DNA from 4 places in the Bacillus sp. N1(2025) genome. Region 2 is predicted to be linked to each of the others. Evidence: riboswitches for the same ligand, from Rfam matches in the RefSeq annotation. Region 2 holds a riboswitch; each other region holds the start of a gene.
The links. Region 2 has a riboswitch for S-adenosylmethionine ahead of ACNFN4_RS05860 (5-methyltetrahydropteroyltriglutamate--homocysteine S-methyltransferase). Riboswitches for the same ligand answer to the same signal wherever they lie in the genome.
Positions count from the first base shown of each region.

Region 1 (5,403 bases), on a different contig from region 2:
ACGGGCGGACTGTCAGGCCCGGCGATCAAACCGGTCGCCATCCGGATGGTATACGAAGTCAGCCAGGCCGTTCAAATCCCGATTATCGGGATGGGCGGCGTTCAGACCGCAGAGGATGCATTAGAATTTCTCCTTGCGGGAGCGAGTGCGGTTGCCGTCGGCACGGCGAACTTCGTCAATCCGTTCGTCTGCCCGGAAATCATAGAACAGCTCCCCCGTGTGCTGCGCCAACACGGCTTTCAATCTGTAAGTGAATGCATCGGAAGGAGCTGGAAACATGAAAAACAACCTGCCCATCATCGCGCTTGATTTTGCATCAGGGGAAGAGACTTTAACGTTTTTAGACTTGTTTGAAAAGGAAAGGCTTTTTGTCAAAACGGGGATGGAACTTTTTTATCAGGAAGGCCCCGCCATCATTCACCAATTAAAAGAACGGAACTGTGATATATTTTTAGATTTAAAGCTTCATGATATCCCGACTACGGTCAATAAAGCGATGAGGCGGCTTGCCGGCCTCGGCGTTGATCTCGTCAATGTGCATGCGGCAGGGGGCGCACGCATGATGCGGGCGGCCCTAGAGGGGCTTGAAGAAGGCACGCCGGCAGGCAGAAAACGACCGTCTTTAATCGCGGTGACTCAGCTGACCAGCACTTCAGAGCAGGTGGCGAAGGAAGAGCTTCTGCTGCATAAGCCGCTGTTAGAAACGGTTGTGCATTACGGCAAAATGGCGGAAGAGTGCGGGCTGGACGGAGTGGTATGTTCGGTACATGAAACAAAAGCCATTTATGAAGCGGTCCGGCCTTCATTTCTGACAGTCACACCGGGCATCCGCACGGCCAGTGACGCAGCTGACGATCAAGTCCGGACGGCGACTCCGTCATTTGCGAAAGAAAACGGGTCGTCAGCCATCGTCGTGGGCCGCTCAATTACAAAAGCGGAAAACCCCGTTAAAGCATATGAAGCAATTAAACTGGAATGGGAGGGCGTTCGCCGATGAAACAGGCTATCGCAAAACATCTATTACACATTGAAGCTGTCTTTTTACGCCCGAATGAGCCGTTTACGTGGGCGAGCGGCATTTTATCACCGATCTATTGTGACAACCGTCTGACATTGTCGTATCCAAAAGTGAGAAATGATGTGGCGGACGGGCTCGGCAAACTGCTGAAAGAGCATTTCCCCGAGGCGGAGATGATCGCGGGCACTGCAACGGCGGGCATTCCGCATGCTGCGCTTCTCGCAGATCGTACAGGCGCGCCGATGTGCTACGTCAGAAGCAAACCGAAAGCGCACGGCAAAGGAAATCAAATAGAAGGCGCCATTAAGAAAGGACAAAAAACAGTCGTGATTGAAGACTTGATTTCTACCGGGGGCAGCGTGCTTGAAGCTGCGGCGGCCCTTCAAAGAGAGGGCGCGGAAGTCCTCGGCGTCATTTCCATTTTTACATACGGACTGCCGAAAGCAAAAGAAGCCTTTAAAAAAGCGGGTCTTCCTTATTACTCGTTAACGGATTATGACACGCTGATTGAAGTCGCGCTTGCAAACGGAACGATACATTCAGATGACATTGAAAAACTGAAATCATGGAAATTGAATCCCGAGTCAAAAGATTGGTTTAAAAAATAATGACAATAAAAACAGGCCTCAGGGCCTGTTTTATTATTCCTATCAAAAAACTCGGGTTGACTTCTGTTAGAATTGTGCTAAAATTTAGTACAAATCTAAAAAGCTTATCAAGAGCGGCTGAGGGACTGGACCGATGACGCCCGGCAACCTGCGTGAATTGCAAGGTGCCGCATCCAGAAAAATGCACAGCATTTTGAAGATAAGGGCTATACCGGGTCACTGTCTTTCATTCCGCTGGATTGAAAGTTTTTTATATGAAAAAAAGATTGAGGGATAAGACAACCGGCAGAAAACAACAGCTGTTTGATTGTCTCCGGGAGGAGGAAAGAAAAAATGCTAACGTATGACACATGGGAAGAGCCGGCGATTACATTTCCGGAAGACGATTCCTATAAAGGCGCGCTGTCCGTTTTAAAATGGGCATACGGCCACTACGGAGACCAGCTTGTTTACGCGTGCAGCTTCGGGATTGAGGGCATCGTCCTGATCGATTTAATTTCTAAAGTAAAGAAAGACGCGGAAATCGTGTTTCTTGATACGGGTCTTCACTTTAAAGAAACATATGAAACGATCGAAAAAGTGAAAGAGCGTTACCCGGGGCTGAACATTATCCTGAAAAAGCCAAGCCTTACTCTTGAGGAACAGGCCGAGGCTCACGGAGATAAACTGTGGGAAAGAGAACCGAACCAGTGCTGCTACATCAGAAAAATTCTGCCGTTAAGAGAAGCGCTCGCGGGGCATCCGGCATGGCTGTCCGGTCTTCGCCGGGATCAAGGGCCGAGCCGGGCGAATACGAATTTCCTGAATAAAGACGACAAGTTTCAATCGATTAAAGTATGCCCGCTGATCCATTGGACATGGAAAGACATCTGGAGATATACTTCCAAGCATGAGCTGGATTACAATATCCTCCACGATCAGGGGTATCCGAGCATCGGCTGTGAACCGTGCACTTCACCTGCATTTACCGCGGAAGATTTGCGGAGCGGCAGATGGAACGGCATGGCGAAAACAGAATGCGGACTGCATGAATAAAGGAGCTGCACGATGGAATTAGCCGCTATTTTATTCTGCCTGTTTTTTGCCATGAATATCGGAGCCAGCGGAGCCGCGGCTTCAATGGGAGTCGCTTACGGGTCCGGCGCCGTTAAAAAGAAAACGTATGCGCTGATCATCTGCGCGGCCGGAGTCCTGTCAGGGGCGGTTATCGGCGGCGGTGAAGTTGTTAAGACGATCAGCGGCGGAATCATTCCCGAACAAACCATTACGCTCACCATTGTCTGCATTATTATCGGATCGGCGGCGCTATCGTTATTCACGGCGAATGTGCTCGGCATTCCGCTGTCGACGAGTGAGGTCACTGTCGGGGCGATTGTCGGTGTCGGCGTCGCGTACAAAGTATTGTTTTTACAGCATCTTTTGGTCATCGTGAGTTTTTGGGTGCTTGTACCGTTTGTCGCGTTCTGTTTCACGTTTCTCGTCTCGAAGGTATTCAGTTCTCTGAATATTCGAGTCATTTCGAATCGGAAACAGAAGATTTTAGGGATTGTGCTGCTGATTGCGGGGTTTTGGGAAGCTTTTTCAGCCGGAATGAATAATGTCGCAAATGCAGTGGGCCCTCTGGTTGCTGCGGGCGTGCTCAGCGTGTCCAAAGGAACGCTGTACGGAGGCATCTTTGTCGCTCTCGGCGCTCTGCTTTTAGGACGTAAAGTGCTTGAAACCAACGGGAAAAAGATTACGAGATTTTCAGCCGGAGAAGGCATACTGCTTTCAGGAACCGGCGCGGGGCTTGTCATTATCAGTTCCGTCTTCGGTCTGCCGGTCCCATTGGCGCAAGTCACATCATCATCAATTATCGGTATCGGAATGGCCAAAAACGGGCCGAACGTTTTTCATAAAGAAGTCGTGAAAACGATGCTCAAAGTATGGGTCGTTTCGCCGTTTTTGTCACTATCGATTTCGTATCTGCTTGTCTCCCTGCTGTTAAAAGGAGATTACTATTCCATCTTTATGATGGCCAGCGTGCTTTTGGCAGCTGGCGGAGCCGCCAGTCTGATGAAAGCCATCCGAAAAGAGAAACGCTCTGTCCATGAACAAGGCGGGGGCATTTAACTATTAATCTGAGTTTATTTATCTGTTAACTGGGAGGAATCATGTATTATGAGTTTAGCACCGCACGGAGGAACATTAATTAACCGGGTGAATGAGCAGTATGATCTTACATCCGTCCAAAAAGAAATTGAGCTTGATTTGATTTCGTTCGCTGATTTAGAGCTGATCGGCATCGGGGGGTACAGCCCGATTGAAGGATTTTTCACAGAAAAAGATTACGTGTCAGTCGTTGAAAATATGCGTCTGGCATCCGGGGTTGTCTGGTCCCTGCCGATCACGCTTCCGGTCGATTCAGAAAAAGCGGCTGAGCTTGCCGTCGGCGACACGGTGAAACTGACTTACGGCGGAGAAACATATGGCGTCGTCGACATCGAAGATATTTATACGCCGGATAAACAAAAAGAAGCTGTTCACGTATATAAAACCGATGATGCCGCGCATCCGGGCGTGAAAAAATTATTTTCGCGCGGCGATACGTATATCGGCGGGCCGATCACATTAGTTAAAAAAGCGTCAAAGCAGTTTCCTGAGTTTACATTTGAACCTGCCGATACAAGACGAAGCTTCGAAGAAAAGGGCTGGAAAACCATCGTCGGTTTCCAAACGAGAAATCCGGTTCACCGCGCCCACGAATATATCCAAAAAACCGCGCTTGAGACGGTTGACGGCCTGTTTTTGAACCCGCTCGTCGGTGAAACAAAATCAGATGACATTCCGGCGGATGTCAGAATGGAAAGCTACCAGGTGCTGCTCGATCATTATTATCCGAAAGACCGCGTTTTCCTCGGTGTATTTTTGGCGGCAATGCGGTATGCGGGGCCGAGAGAAGCCATTTTCCACGCGCTTGTCCGCAAAAACTACGGCTGCACGCATTTTATCGTCGGCCGCGATCATGCCGGCGTCGGTGATTACTACGGCACATATGAAGCGCAAGAGCTGTTTGATCAATTTACAGCGGATGAACTCGGGATTACACCGATGAAATTCGAGCACAGCTTCTTCTGCCGGAAATGCGGCAACATGGGAACGGCCAAAACATGCCCGCATGACAGAGAAGACCACGTCATTCTGTCAGGAACAAAGGTCAGAGAAATGCTGCGGAGCGGCGTCATGCCGCCGGCGGAATTCAGCCGTCCTGAAGTTGTCGAGGTGTTGATTAAAGGGCTGAAAACGAAAGAAGAAGCAGGCGTTTCTTAAGGAGGAAAATAGAGTGACAAATCGTGATATCGTGTGGCATGAAGCCTCAATAACGAAAGAAGAATACCAGCAGAAAAACAAGCATAAAAGCTCTATCCTCTGGCTGACGGGCTTAAGCGGTTCGGGGAAATCCACGATTGCAAACGCCGCAGCGCGCGAGCTGTTTGAACAAGGCTATCAAGTCATCGTGCTTGATGGTGATAACATCCGCCACGGCTTAAACAAGGACTTAGGTTTTTCCGATGATGACCGCAAGGAAAATATACGCCGCATCGGGGAAGTGGCGAAGCTTTTCGTTCAGCAGGGAACCATCGTCATCACGGCTTTTATTTCTCCGTTCCGTGAGGACAGAGATCAGGTGAGAGAGCTTGTGGCAGAGGGCGAATTTAATGAAATCTACGTGAAATGCGATCTCGATATATGCGAAAAGCGCGATCCGAAAGGTTTATATAAAAAAGCAAGAAATGG
Region 1 is NZ_JBLTJB010000006.1:255,028-260,430, forward strand. Features, by position in the region: gene ACNFN4_RS15395 (dihydroorotate dehydrogenase) at 1-309, shown strand, start outside; gene pyrF (orotidine-5'-phosphate decarboxylase) at 278-997, shown strand; gene pyrE (orotate phosphoribosyltransferase) at 994-1,626, shown strand; SAM riboswitch class I at 1,728-1,832, shown strand; gene ACNFN4_RS15410 (phosphoadenylyl-sulfate reductase) at 1,960-2,661, shown strand; gene ACNFN4_RS15415 (inorganic phosphate transporter) at 2,674-3,738, shown strand; gene sat (sulfate adenylyltransferase) at 3,787-4,935, shown strand; gene cysC (adenylyl-sulfate kinase) at 4,949-5,403, shown strand, end outside.
Region 1: linked by a shared signal. The riboswitch ahead of ACNFN4_RS15410 (phosphoadenylyl-sulfate reductase) and the one ahead of ACNFN4_RS05860 (5-methyltetrahydropteroyltriglutamate--homocysteine S-methyltransferase) in region 2 are both predicted to bind S-adenosylmethionine.

Region 2 (5,403 bases):
GAAAATCAACCTTTTTAGATATTTTCAAAATAATAAATTTATATTATAAATAACGAAAATAAAGGATGTTCATAAGTAATTGGATAATAAAGGTTTAAAATACCCTCAAAAACCGTTCCGGTTCATTGTAAAGACGGGATGCAGCTGATAAAATGGATCTGAGGGCACAGCCTTCAAAAGACGGCAGAAAAGGGGTCATTTTCGTGATCATTCAGTTCATTCGTTACAGATAATGAGAGGTATAGATAAATAGGTTAAAACTTCCAATTTGGCGAGGTTTATTTGTCTATGCCTTTTTCATTTCATCGGAATAACGAATGAATGAGGTGTTTTTTTGACGTCTATAAAAAGAAAACGCGCGGAATTACTGCAATCATGCCAGTCCGTGTTCAGGTGTCCGCTATGCCGATCGGCCATGGCGGTCTCACAATACAAAAGCTTGATTTGCGGACAGGGGCACACATTTGATATATCAAAACAAGGATATGTGAATTTCCTCAATAAATCGGTCAAAACCCGCTATGACAGGCAGCTGTTCGAAGCGAGACGCGAGCTTTTTGACAGCCGGGAATTTTTTGGGCCGGTTCAAAAGGAGATCGCCGCCGTCATCAGCCGTAAGCAATCTCCGCATAAACCGGCGGCGATATTGGATGCGGGGTGCGGAGAAGGCTCTCATTTAGCCGCCGTATGCAAATTGCTTCAGCACGCTTTTTCCGTGACGGGAATCGGCATTGATCTCTCGAAAGAAGGTGTGCTGCACGCCGCAAAGGCCTTCGGGAATCATATGGTTTTTGCCGTCGCTGATGTGGCGGATGCGCCGTTTGCCGACAGCTGTTTTGATGTCGTAATGTCCGTTTTATCACCTTGGAATTACAAGGAATGCAGCAGGCTTTTAAAAAAGGGCGGCACAGTCATTAAAGCGGTGCCGCGGCGTGATTATTTGAAGGAAGTAAGGGAATTCTTCTTCGGAGACAGTCCTCGGCGGAATGACACCGCCGATTCTGCGGCCGGACGATTCCAAGCGGGCTTTCAAACCTTTGAGCGCAAACGGCTGTGTTACACGAAGACCTTATCGCAGCCTGACCTCGAGCGGCTTGTGAAAATGACGCCCTTAACATGGAAATGCACTGATGACAGCATCCGGCGGTTTATCAGCCGGAAAGAGGCTGCTGTCACGATAGATATCGATATTTTAATCGGAACCGGTCCGCTGTAAAACGGAAAAGACACGCTAAACGCGTGTCTTTTTTTTATTTCCAGACTTCACCGGCAATGTTGACGACATGGCGCAGTTTCGCCCATTGCTGTTCTTCTGTGATCAGGTTTCCTTCCTCAGTGGAGGCGAATCCGCATTGCGGGCTGAGGCAAAGCTGATCCAGGCTGACATATTGTGAAGCTTCTTCAATCCGGCGTTTAATCGCGTCCTTGTCTTCAAGTTCGCCATGTTTCGACGTAATCAATCCAAGCACAAGCTGAAGATCAGAGCGTTTGACATAGCGGAGCGGTTCAAAGCCGCCGGAGCGGGAATCATCATATTCCAGGAACAATCCGTCAAGATCAAGCCCGTCAAAAATCGTTTCAGCCGCTGCATCATAGCCGCCTTCAGCCGTCCATGTGGATTGGAAGTTGCCGCGGCAGATATGCATCGTAACCTTCAGATCGTCAGGGCGGTCCTTGATGGCGTCATTAATGGAAGCGGCAAACAGCTTGCGCAGCTCATCCGGCGTTGTGCCGAAAGCTTCAATCTGACGAAGCCCCGCTTCTGATAAGAAAACGGCCCATGCGGTGTCATCGAGCTGAAGGTAGCGGCACCCGGCGTCATAGAAAGCTTGAATCGCTTTTTTATACGCCTTTGACACATCGTGCTGAAATTGTTTGTAATCATTCTGGTAGGACGCTTTTTCCAATTTTCCGCGGAAAAACAGCATATTCGGACTTGGGATGGTCATCTTCGGAACAGCATCGCCGGCAATGCTGTGCAGGAATTTATAATCTTCGAGCATCGGATGCTGAGAAAAATCAATATCTCCCGTTACTTTAATGCCGCGCGCTTTCGTCTGTACGTTGTGAAACTGAATGCCGCTTTCAGGCGTAAATGCTTCGACGCCGTCTAAGTTTTCGAGAAAATCAAAATGCCACCAGGCACGGCGGAATTCGCCGTCAGTCACGACATTGAGGCCGGTTTCTTTCTGCTTTTCCACACTGCGGATGATTTCTCTGTTTTCGATTTCGAGCAGCTGTTCTGCCGAAATCTCACCCGCCGCTCTTTGCAGGCGGGCTTGCTTCACAGCCGCCGGCCGCAGCAGGCTTCCGACCTGATCCGCGCGAAACGGCGGGTTTTTTCTTAGAAGCGTATGCAATGGTTGTTCTGTGTTTTGCTGTGACATGAACGATTCCTTCTTTCCTGATGAAATATAAAAAGCTCTTCCCTCGGATAGGGAAGAGCTTGCGTCCGCAAATCTCAACCTTATCTTCAGGATTTAGCACCATTCTGCTGAACAGCGGTTGCCGGGTATCATAGGGCCAGTCCCTCCACCTCTCTTGATAAGGAAATATGCTATTTTTCAGAATAAACTGTAATACTCTTAATCTTAGTATATTATCTTATATTGTCAATATATTTCGATAAATATTTTTATTTGTCACCCTCAAATAGAATCATATCTATCACGATGGCGATCGCGAGACAAAGAACGATATCCTCTTCCTTTTCAATCTGCAAATGATAGGAATCGCCCCAGCTCATCCATGATTTGGTGACGGTCATCCGGTTTGATTTTCCGTCTGTCACTTGAAAATTCCGGCCCCACACATCGCCGGTAAGATCCCAGCCGAGTCCGGAAATTTCAAATTTCGGTTTGAATAACGTGACTTTCTTGATGACTTGGCAGACGGGTTTGCCGCTGACGGAAATCTCGTAACGGGGAACGAGCGACATTAGTTTCTGATTGACGCTGGCGAGCGTGCGGCCGTCCAAATCAGTCAGCTTCAGTTCATCACCGAATGAAAACAGCTTTCCTTCAACATTGTAGACTTCTTTCCCGCTTTCAAGAAACACTTGAAAACGATTCTTAAACGTAAACATCCGCTCTTTGATATAAAAATGGTACATAAAAAAACTCCTTTTTTATGTTGTACGAAAAAAGGAGGCGGATGGTTTCATATCGGCCGGGTGCATAAAAAAAAGGCTGCCGATTTTGCGGCAGCTGTCGTTTTTATGATAGCGGCATCCGGCGTTTTTGACGGATCGCATTTAAATCAATGATGTTATTCGTGTCGGCAGCTGTCACCAGCGGGCTTGTCTTTGGCGTTTTCCGGCGGTTGTCCTTACTGAAAGAGAAAACAAGATACCCTGTCAAAGCAGCAAAAATAAGTAGCATCATTTTACATACCTCCCAAAAAAAGTTTTGGTATTATTATTGTACAAAAAAACAAACGAAAAGTATTCAAACAATTGTCACTTTTTTAAAAAATAACGTCATTTTCCGTAAAAATGACTATGGGTTGAAGAAAATTTGCTCTTGTTGTGGTTCTATAGATTGTATCGGCTGATGAATGATGATCGTTTATATAACTTTTTCACTATTTTTTGTAAGAGTCTAATTAACCACTTCGTTGTTTTCGTTTGCCTTGTGTTATTCAGTACCCTAAAAAACCTTATAATATGCAAAATAACTGCTTCTAACAGATGACTGCGGAATGACAGCGCTTTCTTTATTTTTTTAAAGAAAACGAGATGTTATCTTAAAAAAATCGTTTGAACATTTTCCGCAGCTTTTTAAAAGGGTTTGATTTCGTCTCCAGAACACGCGGGTCTTTTAAGGTTTTTTTCAATTCTTTCGCTACAGTCCCTCTTGCCATAGTCTTCACTCCTTCTTTCCATTTCATACCTTATATACGGAAAGAAAGAAGGAAAGGTTTCATGTGAAAGAAAAAAACCAAAGCAGGGGGCTTTGGTTTTAAGCGCGCTCTTCAAAGAGCCTGGCGATTTCAACAATGACGTTTACCGCCTTTTCCATATGATCGACGGAAATGTATTCATATTTTCCGTGGAAGTTTTGGCCGCCCGTAAAAATGTTCGGTGTCGGCAGTCCCATGTAAGAGAGCTGTGATCCGTCGGTTCCGCCCCGGATCGGTTCGATAATCGGTTCGATATCGAGGTTTTTCATGGCCTGATAGGCGACATCGACTATCTCTTTGACCGGTTCGATTTTTTCTCTCATGTTGTAATATTGATCACGCAGTTCAAGCTTGATGCTTTCCTTGCCGTATTTGGCCGCCAGCGCATCGGCGGTTTTCTGCATATATTCTTTTCGTTCTGCAAAGCGGTCTCTGTCGAAGTCTCTGATGATGTACGACAGGGCGGCTTCAGAAACGTCTCCGTTCATGGAAAGTAAATGATAGAAGCCTTCATACCCTTCCGTATATTCCGGCGCTTCTTCTTTCGGCAGCGCGTGATGAAATTCCATCGCGATTTTTGAAGCGTTGACCATTTTGTTTTTCGCCGTTCCCGGGTGGACGCTTTTTCCGTAACAAGTCAGCTTTGCGGCGGCTGCGTTAAAGCTTTCATATTGCAGTTCGCCGAGGGGGCCTCCGTCTATCGTGTAGGCGAATGCGGCGTTGAAGCGGCCGACATCGAATTTGTGAGGGCCTCTGCCGATTTCTTCATCGGGCGTGAACGCGACCCGGATCGTTCCGTGTTTGATGTCCGGATGTTTGATCAAGTACGCCATTGCCGTCATGATTTCGGCAATTCCCGCTTTGTTGTCGGCTCCGAGCAGCGTCGTGCCATCTGTTGTGATCAGCGTCTGGCCTTTATAGCGGGAGAGCTCCGGGAATTGCTCAGGCGACAGAACGACATTGAGTTTGTCATTCAAAACGATATCATGTCCGTCGTAGCTCTCAATAATCTGAGGATTCACATTTTTTCCGGTAAAATCGGTCGCGGTGTCCACGTGAGCCAGAAAACCGACAGTCGGCACGTCTTTATCCGTATTCGCCGGCAGAGTCGCCATGACGTACCCATTGTCATCGACTGTGATTTCTGTCATGCCGATCGACTTTAATTCATCTGCCAGCATGTTGGCCAATGTCAGCTGGCCGGGGGTTGAAGGGCAGTTTTCATTGTTTTCGTCAGACTGTGTATCGACTTTTACGTAAGAGGTAAAGCGTTCAATGATTTCATTTTTCATACCGTCATCTCCTTTGTCTTATCTTACCATGCGCGGGGGAGGGATTTCTATTTCACAACCCGTTTGAATCGAGGGCTCTCTGTTTTACGCGAATGAAAACAAATTATGAAGAAACGATGACTAAACGATTAAACTTTTTGGAAATGGATGTTTGAGAAAGAAAAAACCGATATAATATGGTCAATTCATTCAATAGAGGAGGCTTTCTTCA
Region 2 is NZ_JBLTJB010000002.1:199,952-205,354, forward strand. Features, by position in the region: gene ACNFN4_RS05855 (methyltransferase domain-containing protein) at 335-1,216, shown strand; gene ACNFN4_RS05860 (5-methyltetrahydropteroyltriglutamate--homocysteine S-methyltransferase) at 1,251-2,387, opposite strand; SAM riboswitch class I at 2,465-2,551, opposite strand; gene ACNFN4_RS05865 (LURP-one-related/scramblase family protein) at 2,636-3,112, opposite strand; gene ACNFN4_RS05870 (hypothetical protein) at 3,216-3,383, opposite strand; gene pepT (peptidase T) at 3,960-5,192, opposite strand; gene galE (UDP-glucose 4-epimerase GalE) at 5,403-5,403, shown strand, end outside.

Region 3 (5,403 bases), on a different contig from region 2:
TTTATTCAGGATGCCGCCCGCCGTTTCGTTTAATAAAAGATCACGTCACAATGGCTCCGAGCGCTTCTGCGAATGTCACGGCATGAGACGGAGAGATGCGGCATCCTTTCAGCTTATCAAGCGAGACGTGCAGATGATCAAATGTGCACGTGCTGATATCCATATTAAAAAGAGACGTGCCGATGAAGTTTGCGCCGTTCAAATCACAGACGTCAAGATCTGTGTATTCAAGAACGGTATCATTCCACTCACTTTCTGATAGGCCGCACGTGTCAAACCGGACATGCTTCATATTGGAATAGCTGAAGGAGCTGTAATGTGCGAGGCAGTCTTCAAACCGTACATGACGCATGGCGGAATCCGCCAGATTCAAGCCGAGAAGTTTTGAATGCTGAAACGCCGTTCTATGGATGATGCTTCCGCTGAAATCAGCGTTTGAGACATCACATTTGTCAAACAGGACATCCGTACATTCCATATGTCTGAAAGAGACATCCGTAAAAACGGTGTTTCTGAAAATGACTTTATCGGCGCGCAGGCCGTCCAGTTTGCCGTTTATCACGGCGTTTTCTATGACGACTTCTTTTATGAGGTCGTCCTGAAGCGCTTCAGTGAAAGAAAGCACCGGCAATTCTTTCGGGATTTTCGGTTTTTGGATCGTATTCATCTCGTACTCCCTTTTCTAAACATAATAGCTGAAACCGGCAATTGGCAGATATCGCTTTCGACCCTGCCACCCTTGCCGAATGGCGTGTTGCTTACTGAACAAAGGGTAATATCAAAGCGGGATCGCGTCAATAGCGGCGCTTATAAAAGCTTCATTCCGTTTGAACGTCATCCGCCCGCTGAAAGATAAAAACAAAGCCCTGATAAGAGGGCTTTTGTCTGTTTCAGGCGAGTTCTTTATACATGATCACATGCGGGCCGATGCCGGGTATGTCAAAGGGGCTGCCCGTGCTTTTCCAGCCGAGCTTTTCGTAATATCCCTTTACGTGACATCTGGCGTTGCACCAGACAAGCGCCGCCCCCATATCTGCCAGTTTCCGTTCCGCATAGGCGATTAACGTGCTTCCCGCTTTTTGCGTCCGGTATTCCTCAAGCGTCGCCATGCCGCGCAGCTGGTAGGCGGGCGCTGCCTGTAAAGCCTGCTGGTTCTGCGGGTAGAAAGAAGCGATGCTGATCAATGTTCCGTCGTAAAAACCTCCGAGATGAAAGGCTCCTTTGACGCTGTCCTGATCATATTTACAATCCTCAATCGTCTGATGGGGGCGCAGCACGCTGTGTCTGATCGCGTATGTGTCTTCTGCGGTGATGGGTTTTACTTCAACCATGAAAAAATCCTCCTTTGCTTGATTCTTTTTCTGTATCGTACCATGAAAAAGCCGCCTGTCATATCAGGCGGCTTCTTTCGCGTCAATGCAAATATACATCAGCCCGCTTTTCATCCTTTTGCTTAATATAAGCTGCAAGCTCTGACGTCAAATCAGAACGGAGAAACGGGGTGATTAAATAAATTCCGTTAAACAGTTCGCACGCCGTGTCGAGAAGCGACTTGGCGATGGCGAGGCCTTCGGCTTTCTGCTTTCGCTTGTCTTCGCCGGCGAGCGCCATTTTTTCGCGGATGCTGTCTGACAGCTTAATGCCCGGGATTTCATGATGAATGAACTCTGCGTTGCGGCTGCTCGTTAACGGCATGATTCCGATATACACCGGTGTTTTGAGATGCTTCGTTTCATGATGAATGTCAATGAGCTGCTGCTCCGAGTAGACAGGCTGGGACACGAAGTAGTCAGCTCCGCACTCGATTTTTTTCTCCAGCCGTTTGACTGCTTTATCAAGGTGGCGGACATTCGGATTAAATGCTCCGGCTACGGAAAAGTTCGTTTTCTTGCCGAGCGGTTTCCCTGATAAAGAAATGCCCTCGTTGAATTGTTTAATCAGCCTGATCAAGTCAAAGGACGTTAAATCATAGACGGAGGTAGCCCCCGGAAAGTCGCCGATTTTTGAAGGATCGCCCGTGATGGCTAAAATGTCGGTGAGCCCGAGCGTATCCAGCCCCATTAAATGTGACTGAAGGCCGATGATGTTGCGGTCTCTGCATGTAATGTGAACGAGAGAACGGATATCAAGGCGCTCTTTCAGCAATGAACCGCAGGCGGCATTGCTGATCCGCGGTGTCGCCAATGAATTGTCAGCGAGCGTCAGCGCTTCTATGCCGGTTTCTTTTAATTCAGCCGCTGCTTGCAGAAATTTGTCAAAATTCAATTTTTTCGGCGGATCAAGCTCTACGATAATTGACCGTTTTTGAGCGGCGATTTCGTTTAAACCCGGCTCGGTCCGTTCATTCCGGACGGAGATGACTTCTTCTTCCCGTCTGATTTTCACTTCTTTATCAGTGACGGGAGAAAGTCCGCGGACCGCTTCAGCCATGGCTCTGATATGGTTTGGCGTCGTACCGCAGCAGCCGCCGATAATGCGCGCGCCCTGAGTGCGGAACTGTACGGCGCTCTCCCGGAAATAGGCATCGTCCGTATCATAAACAAGCCGGCCTTCTTCTAAAGACGGAAGGCTGCTGTTCGGATAGACCGATAAATAAGCGTCACGGAAAATCGGCACTTCGGTGAGCGCTTCAATCATGTGGTACGGGCCGAGCCGGCAATTGATTCCCGTTATGTCAGCGCCGAGATCGGCAATGGACCTGAGGGCTTCCCGAAGCGGCGTTCCGTCCTGCAGCACGCCCTGTTCGTGCATGGATACGTTCAGCATAATCGGAAGTTCCGTTTCTTTTCTCGCGATCTTCAGCACTTCGCGGGCCTCTTCTAAATCATAGTATGTTTCCAGAAGCAGACCGTCCGGCTCTTCGTGCAGCAATAAATAAAGCTGCTCCCGAAAGCTGCGTTTAATCTCCTCCAGGCTGTAGGCGTTTTTGTTAAAGGTGCGGATGCCGCCCATCGTTCCCAATACATAAGCGCCGTCTGAGGAAGCGCGCGCGATTCTGACCGCCTCCTGATTGATTTTTTTCGTTTCATCCTCAAGTCCGTATCTTGAGAGCTTAATAAAATTCGCGCCGTACGTATTTGTCTGGATGATGTCTGCCCCGGCTTCCACGTAAGCCTTATGTATCCGCTTGATTTCTTCGGGCTTTGATACGTTCAGTTCCTCAAAACATCTGTCAATGCCGTAGGAATAGAGGAGAGTGCCCATCGCGCCGTCCCCGATTAAAATCCGTTCTTCTAAGTCTTGTAATAGTCCCATTGTTTGCCTCCTTCATCACATTCAGCAAGGAAAAAAGAGAAATAAAAAAAGTCTTCTTAAGAAGAAGACTTTGTAATCATTTGTCTCTCTTCTTATCTTCCAAGCTGTTTTTAGCTTGCTGGATTTAGCACCTTGGTCATGGTTTGGGTAAACCACTACACCGGTTGCTGAAGCGTCGTCGGGCCAGTCCCTCGGCTTCTCTTGATAAGAACGTTCATGTAATTGTCATGGGTTTCCAAAACTTAACTGTGAAAATCCCTTTCTCCAAATTTACCGAAAATAGAGACAATAATCAATAGGAATCACATAATTTATCTAAAATTAATAAATTGAACGTCAATCGGCAGGTCTGCTCCGCGGACGGCTGCAATAATCTGCTGCAGATCATCTTTATTTTTTCCGGTGACGCGCACTTGGTCGTCCTGAATCTGCGACTTGACCTTCAAGCCGGAGTTTTTAATCACCGCGTTGATTTTTTTGGCATTGTCTTTATCAATGCCCTGTACAAGCTTCGCGCGCTGGCGCACCGTGCCTCCAGTTGCATTTTCGATTTTGCCGTATTCAATGTTTTTCGTCGGCACGTCCCGTTTGATCAGCTTGCCGCTCAGCACATCTTTGAGCTGATTCAGTTTAAACTCGTCATCAGAAATCAGGACAAGTTCTTCCTTTTCTAACTTCACATCGCTTTTCGATCCTTTAAAGTCATAGCGCGTGCCGATTTCTTTCAGCGTCATCTGAATCGCATTCTGCACTTCGGGAAATTCAACTTTGGATACAATATCAAAAGAACTTTCTTTTGCCATGAGAAAACCTCCTATAACATTTCACTTATGAGTTGATTATAGTAGAATAAAGAGAAATGTCCAACAGCATAAAGCATGAATTTATGCATATTGGAAAAAATGAGAAAAACATCAGCCTCATACGGGCGAATCAGGAAGGACGATAACATGAGACCAGGGCAGCAGCTCACGCTTAGTATAGATCACCAAACCGATTTCGGTTATTTTTTAACCGACGGCGAGGATACGGTTCTTTTACATAACAGTGAAATCACAGAGGATATCGAAGACAGAGATGAAGTGGACGTATTTATTTACGTCGATCATCAGGAAAGACTCGCGGCGACGATGAAAAAGCCGCTCATCAGCTTTTATGACTACGGATGGGTGGAAGTGACGGACGCTGTGGAAGATATGGGCGTATTCGTCGACGTCGGTCTGTCAAAAGACGCGCTCGTCGCAACGGAGCACCTGCCTCCGTACAAATCCGTCTGGCCGCAAAAAGGAGACAGACTGTATTGCATGCTGAAGGTGACAAGCCGCGGGCGCATGTTTGCCAAACCGGCGCCTGAGGATATCATCAGTGAATTATTTACGGATGCAGAGGAAGACGTCATGAATAAAGACCTGACAGGCACGGTGTACAGACTGATTGCATCAGGATCTTTTCTGATTACCGATGAAGGCATCCGCGCGTTTATTCACCCTTCAGAAAGAAAAGAAGAGCCGAGACTCGGCAGCCGCGTGACAGGGCGTGTCATCGAGGTAAAGGAAGACGGCTCCGTCAACATGTCCCTGCTGCCGAGAAAGCAGGATGCGCTTTCGGTTGACGCGGAAGAGATTCTGACCTACCTGAGATCAAGAAACGGCGCGATGCCTTACGGAGACAAAAGCCATCCTGACGATATCCGCGAACGGTTTCATTTAAGCAAAGCCGCCTTTAAGCGGGCGCTCGGGCACCTGATGAAAAACGGCAAAGTGTATCAGAAAGACGGCTGGACATACGAAAAACAATAAATGTTCTGCAAAAACATCGGTGAACCAAAACCGATGTTTTTTATTTTCTCAAAAGCTGCTATATTCCTCATTTGTTTAACATCCTGTTTTATTGAAATAAAATATTCTGACATCCGAACCGATATATAACTATAGAAAAAACAAAAGGAGAGTTTCAATGAAAAAAATGGCGATATTTGCGGCTGTACTGCTGATTGCGCTCAGCACGGCGGGATGTGCCGGCAAATCTGAGGAAACGGCGGCCGAAAAAACGAAAACAATCGGCATCATGCTGACAGACAACGGCCTCGGCGACCAATCATTTAATGATTCAGGCTTTCAAGGTTTGATGAAAGCGAGAGACGAGCTC
Region 3 is NZ_JBLTJB010000004.1:226,351-231,753, reverse strand. Features, by position in the region: gene ACNFN4_RS11560 (pentapeptide repeat-containing protein) at 41-667, opposite strand; gene ACNFN4_RS11555 (GNAT family N-acetyltransferase) at 891-1,331, opposite strand; gene ACNFN4_RS11550 (bifunctional homocysteine S-methyltransferase/methylenetetrahydrofolate reductase) at 1,414-3,255, opposite strand; SAM riboswitch class I at 3,345-3,466, opposite strand; gene ACNFN4_RS11545 (YajQ family cyclic di-GMP-binding protein) at 3,567-4,058, opposite strand; gene ACNFN4_RS11540 (CvfB family protein) at 4,158-5,054, shown strand; gene ACNFN4_RS11535 (BMP family lipoprotein) at 5,212-5,403, shown strand, end outside.
Region 3: linked by a shared signal. The riboswitch ahead of ACNFN4_RS11550 (bifunctional homocysteine S-methyltransferase/methylenetetrahydrofolate reductase) and the one ahead of ACNFN4_RS05860 (5-methyltetrahydropteroyltriglutamate--homocysteine S-methyltransferase) in region 2 are both predicted to bind S-adenosylmethionine.

Region 4 (5,403 bases), on a different contig from region 2:
TACCCGGAACATTCCTAAAGTTTATCAAAGATCAAGGCGTAATTAAAGCTGTTTGAAACAGAAAAAGGGCGGAAATCCACCCTTTTTTACTGACCGATTTTCTCATTAAGCTGCGCTGCGAGGAACTTGCTTTTTTGATATTCAAGCTCCCTCTGCCGTTCGACTTCCATCCTTTTTGAAAGACGCCGTCCGTATTCCTCGTAGCCGATGCCGTGTGACTTCTGCATCGCTTTTTCCATTTCAGGCGTATAGTCAAGGTCCAGTCTCTCGTGGCTGGTGCAGATAATGAATCAATCCCTTCATATATTTGTTTCTATTGTAACAATGATCCTCTGCTCCGGCCAAAGAGAGTGTGCCCCTGAATCCTTTCGAATGTGCCGAAAACCGGCGCTCGCTTTATCTGAAAAACGGTATTCACACGATTGCTCTTTCTAATGCGTCGTATGTCCGAATTCCTGAATGCACTGCTGCACGAGGGTCACTCCCTGACTGAGAGCCGCGCCGCCCCCGAATGCCGCCGCGACGCCGATGACCTCAAGGATGTTTTCTTCTGTCGCCCCTTGGTCAAGGCAGCCCTTCGTATGATAAATCATGCAAAATTCATCTTGAGCGCTGATGCTGATGCCCAGAGCGATTAATTGTTTCTCTTTTTCAGTTAATGAATCCGCAGAGAAACACTGTTCAGTAAATTCATTAAACTTCCGCCCCATCATCGGCATTTTTTGCTCGAATATGCCTAAACCTTCTTTATATTGTTTCAATGCGTCATGCACGCTTTTCCCGTTATCCTGGTATTGGGCCACTGCCATTCCCTCCAATCGTTAACCTTCCTTTTTATTATGGACAGTTCTCCGATTAATACCCGAAAAAAACCCCGGATGATTCATCCGGGGTTTTCGCTTTATTCAGATACGGGAAGCACGGCTCCGTCGTATTTTTTCTCAATAAAGTCTTTGATTTTCTTAGAGTGAAGCACTTCCATAAGCGCTTTGATTTTCTCTGATTTTTCGTCACCTTTGCGTACGGCGATGATGTTTGCGTACGGGTTGTTTTTCGTTGATTCCACTTCAATCGCATCTTTTAACGGATTCAGTTTGTTTTGAATCGCATAGTTGACGTTAATGAAGACTGCATCGCCTTCTTCTTCATTATATGCTTTCGCCGTTAATTCAGGGGCGATTTTTTTGAATGTCAGGTTTTTCGGGTTTTTCGTAATGTTTTTCGTAGTGGCTTCAATCGTTTTTACCTTCGGATCAAGTGTGATCAGTCCGGCTTTTTCAAGCATCGCCAGCATACGGCCTTGTTCAGCGACATTGTTCGTCATGATGATGGTCGCGCCTTTAGGCAGGTCTTTCAGTGATTTGTATTTTTTCGTGTAAATTCCGAATGGCTCAAGGTGAACGGCTCCGGCATTCACGAGTTTGTAATCTTTATTTTCTTTCATTTCCTGTTCAAGGTAAGGAACGTGCTGGAAGAAGTTCGCATCCACTTCATTATCAGCTAACGCTTTGTTGTACATTTTGTAATCGTTCAGCACTTTTACTTTTAATGTGTAGCCTTTTTCCTTCAAGAGCGGTTCCGCTTCTTTTAAGATTTCAGCATGCGGTGTTTTTGTCGCGGCGACGACGATTTCCTTTTTATTTGAGCCGTTTGATCCGCAGGCGGCCAAAACTCCCGCGAACACAAGCAGCAGCGCACTTAATACAATCTTTTTCAATGTAAATCCTCCCTTATCTTTTGTCTATTATATTTGTAATTACATCACCGATAATCTGAATGATAAAGACGATGATGAGTATAAATACTGTCGCTACAAACGTTACATCCGTATTATTGGACTGGTAGCCTTCTACATATGCAAGGTTTCCGAGTCCGCCTGAACCGATGGCGCCGGCAATGGCGGTAGATCCGATCAGGGCGATGGCCGTAACGGTGATGCCTGAAATTAACGCAGGCATTGATTCAGGAATCAGCACTTTGAAGATAATCGTCGATGTCTTTGCTCCCATTGATCTGGCAGCTTCAATGACTCCTTTATCGACTTCCCGCAGCGCAATTTCCGCAAGACGGGCGTAAAACGGCGCGGAGCCGATAATCAGCGCCGGCAATGCGGCGTTCGGTCCTAAAATCGATCCGACCAAAATCTTAGTAAAGCCGAGAAGCAGAATAATTAAAATAAGAAACGGAATAGACCTGAAAATATTAACGACCGCCGCGATCACGGTGTTAATGATTTTATTTTCCCATAAGCTTCCCTTGCCCGTTAAAAAGAGCAGAAGACCGAGAATCGCTCCGATGATAAATGAAAAAACTAATGCGATGACCGTCATATAAAGGGTCTCGTATGTGGCCGTCCACAGCTCGGTTATATCAACGTTCGGGAACCATTTTTCAAACATTTGTGATCACCTCTGCTTCTACCTGTTTGTCTTTGATGAACCGGATCACGTTTTCTACTTCTTTTTCCTGACCGTCAATATGAATGAATAAAGAACCGTAGGCTCCGTCCTTCGTCTGTGAAATTTTCCCCTGCAGAATATTGACGTCCACATCAAAGTTTCGGATCATTTCCGTAATGAGGGGCTGCTCGGCGGCCTGCCCGACAAATGAAAGCTGAATCGTTTTTCCTGTCGCTGTTTCCTGCAGAAAATGCTGGATGGTTTCTTTCGTCTCCTCCGGTTCTGTCACCTGCTGAACGAAACGCTTGGTCATCAGTTCGCGCGGGTTTCTGAAAACTTGGAGTACTTCGCCTTCTTCAACGACTTTCCCGTTTTCCATGACGGCGACTCTGTTGCAGATTTTTCGGATGACGTGCATTTCATGGGTAATGAGCACGATCGTCAGACCGAGTCTGTCATTTATATCGGATAAAAGATCCAAAATTGAATCGGTCGTCTGCGGATCAAGCGCTGATGTCGCTTCATCGCACAGAAGGACTTTCGGATTATTGGCGAGCGCCCGGGCTATGCCGACACGCTGCTTTTGACCGCCGCTCAGCTGCGACGGATAAGATTTTTCTTTCCCCTCTAATCCGACCAGTTTAATCAATTCATCAGCGCGGCGGATCCGTTCGCTTTTTTTCACGCCGGCGATTTCCAGCGGGAACATAATGTTCTCCCGGACGGTGCGCGACCACAGAAGGTTAAAATGCTGGAAGATCATGCTGATTTCCTGGCGCGCTTTTCTCAGTCCGCGGCTGCTTACTTTATTTAATTCCGTCCCCGCGACTTCCACGGTTCCCGACGTCGGCTTTTCAAGGCCGTTCAGGAGACGGATTAAGGAACTTTTACCAGCTCCGCTATATCCTATAATTCCAAATATTTCGCCCTTTTTGATATCAAGAGTGACATCTTGGACAGCATTGACATCCCCATGCTTCGCTTTGTAAATTTTTGAAACATTTTGAAGATGGATCAAAGCAATCACCCGCCTTACACTATTCTAAGAAATCTTCCGGGTTTCTCCGCAAAAGAAAAGCCTTTCTGCATAAATGAGCAGAAAGGCTGATTGAAAAAGGCCTTTCTCTCATCTTTCAAAGCAGACCGCTTCGAGTGAATTGGCACCATTTCAACATTGTTGATGGTTGCCGGGCTTCATAGGGCACTTCCCTCCACCTCTCTTGATAAGAGAAAACATATCGTATTTTCGTCCGGAAATTCTTACTGTAGAATAGCACGGCGAATGATAAAAAGTCAATAAAATAAATATTGGAAGCTATTGTCACATAGTAGATTGGCAGTTACGGCCGTTTACTGATCGCCTGAAAAAATCCGTTTGTCAGCCAGAGGATGGCCTCCAGCTTCAGCAGAGCTCTGAATGATCCTTTCACTTTGAGTTTTCCGCTTTGGATAAGCTTTTGCAAAGAGACATCACCATGCAGGAGATGGATGATTTCCGTCTGGTTTCCGTAAAAGGTCAAATTAGATTTTTCCTTTGAAACCGACGTTTTCCTCATTTCTCCCTGTCCGTTAATTGAGACCGTTAAGGCTTCTGTTTCTCCTTGGAATGTAATCAGCAGCGTTGAGGCGTTTAATAGCGGTTTCAAAAACAGATGCTGTCCGTCATTCTCTGAAACTTCTATTTTCTCCACTCGTATAACCTCCCGTTTTAATGGCCATACATACACTTTCTCTTTTTAACGGACAGAACCCTTTATAAACCGCACGACATTTTCCTGTAAATATTGTCACATCGGGAACGTTTGCGATGTTTTTTGTTTAATCAGCTCATATAAATAGGAAACGGAGCGGAAGGCGTATCCTTTCTCAACAAGCTCTCCGCCTTTAAACAGCAAAAAGCACGGAACGCTTTCAATCTGATAGGCTTTGGCGAATGCGGGGGAATAATTCACGTTGTTTTTATAGAAGGCGGCGCCGGGCAGCATTTCTTCGACGACAGTAAGCATTTTGGACGCCAGCTGGCATGTGCCGCAAAACGGGGTGTACAAATACAGGAGATAAACGTCATCCTGAATCGATTCGAGTTCATTTTCTTGGAGTTCTTTCATGATTACCACCTCAGGTCGTTCTTTTTCAAAAATACAGTGTCAGCATCAAAGCCGGCTCTGATCAGCACAGATGCGAGATGATGGCCCGGGCACGACTCGACTTGCCTGTATGTTCTGTCTATATAAATATGGCGCGCTTCGGGAAGCTCCCGTTTCAGCTGTTTTCTTAATTTTTCTCCGGAGTCATCTGCGTCCGTTAAAATATAGACGTCTCTGTCAAACAGGCGGTCCGCCAAATCTTCCAGTTCGGTTTGGCCGATTGTTCCGTTAGTACAGACGATTTCCGCGGGTTCGATGAGCACTTCCCTGACTTTGATTTTATCAGATTTTCCTTCTACGATAATGACCTTTTCATCTCCGTTGTACATAAGCGCGTCACCTGCCGATTGTTTTAGCGTCAGATTGAAAAAGAAGGCAGTGAAATTCACCGCCAACTGTTAACACCAGCCATTCTCATAATCGCAATCGACATATTTCGGATCGCTGCCGTTTATGACATCGGCTGTTTTATAAAATTTTTGATTTTCAAATGAAAAGCCCTGTTTGAGCTCGTACTGGTCCATGCCTGTCATCTCGCCGATGGCTTCATTTTCATGAAACAAGGAAAACCGGCCGTTTTGAAAGCGGCCCGTAACGTTCTCCGTCACATCGACCTTTTGTTTATCAAAAGCCATTTTAGACACCTCCCGTTACAGATAGAATGTCCAAATGGCCCCTTTGCTATCCGATCAGTCTTCCTGTGTCATTTCGTCATATTGCTCGGAAGTCATGAGGTTTTCGATTTCTTCAGCATCAGCCGGTTCCACGACGATCATCCACGCTTTTTCATACGGAGACTCGTTTACGAATTCAGGACTGTCATCAAGGTCTTCGTTCACTTCCGTCACCGTTCCGTT
Region 4 is NZ_JBLTJB010000003.1:260,569-265,971, reverse strand. Features, by position in the region: gene ACNFN4_RS09125 (hypothetical protein) at 87-239, opposite strand; gene ACNFN4_RS09120 (carboxymuconolactone decarboxylase family protein) at 432-809, opposite strand; gene metQ (methionine ABC transporter substrate-binding lipoprotein MetQ) at 902-1,717, opposite strand; gene ACNFN4_RS09110 (methionine ABC transporter permease) at 1,731-2,399, opposite strand; gene metN (methionine ABC transporter ATP-binding protein MetN) at 2,392-3,417, opposite strand; SAM riboswitch class I at 3,523-3,629, opposite strand; gene ACNFN4_RS09100 (SCP2 sterol-binding domain-containing protein) at 3,740-4,090, opposite strand; gene ACNFN4_RS09095 (thioredoxin family protein) at 4,187-4,507, opposite strand; gene ACNFN4_RS09090 (toprim domain-containing protein) at 4,510-4,875, opposite strand; gene ACNFN4_RS09085 (YusG family protein) at 4,945-5,181, opposite strand; gene gcvH (glycine cleavage system protein GcvH) at 5,236-5,403, opposite strand, start outside.
Region 4: linked by a shared signal. The riboswitch ahead of metN (methionine ABC transporter ATP-binding protein MetN) and the one ahead of ACNFN4_RS05860 (5-methyltetrahydropteroyltriglutamate--homocysteine S-methyltransferase) in region 2 are both predicted to bind S-adenosylmethionine.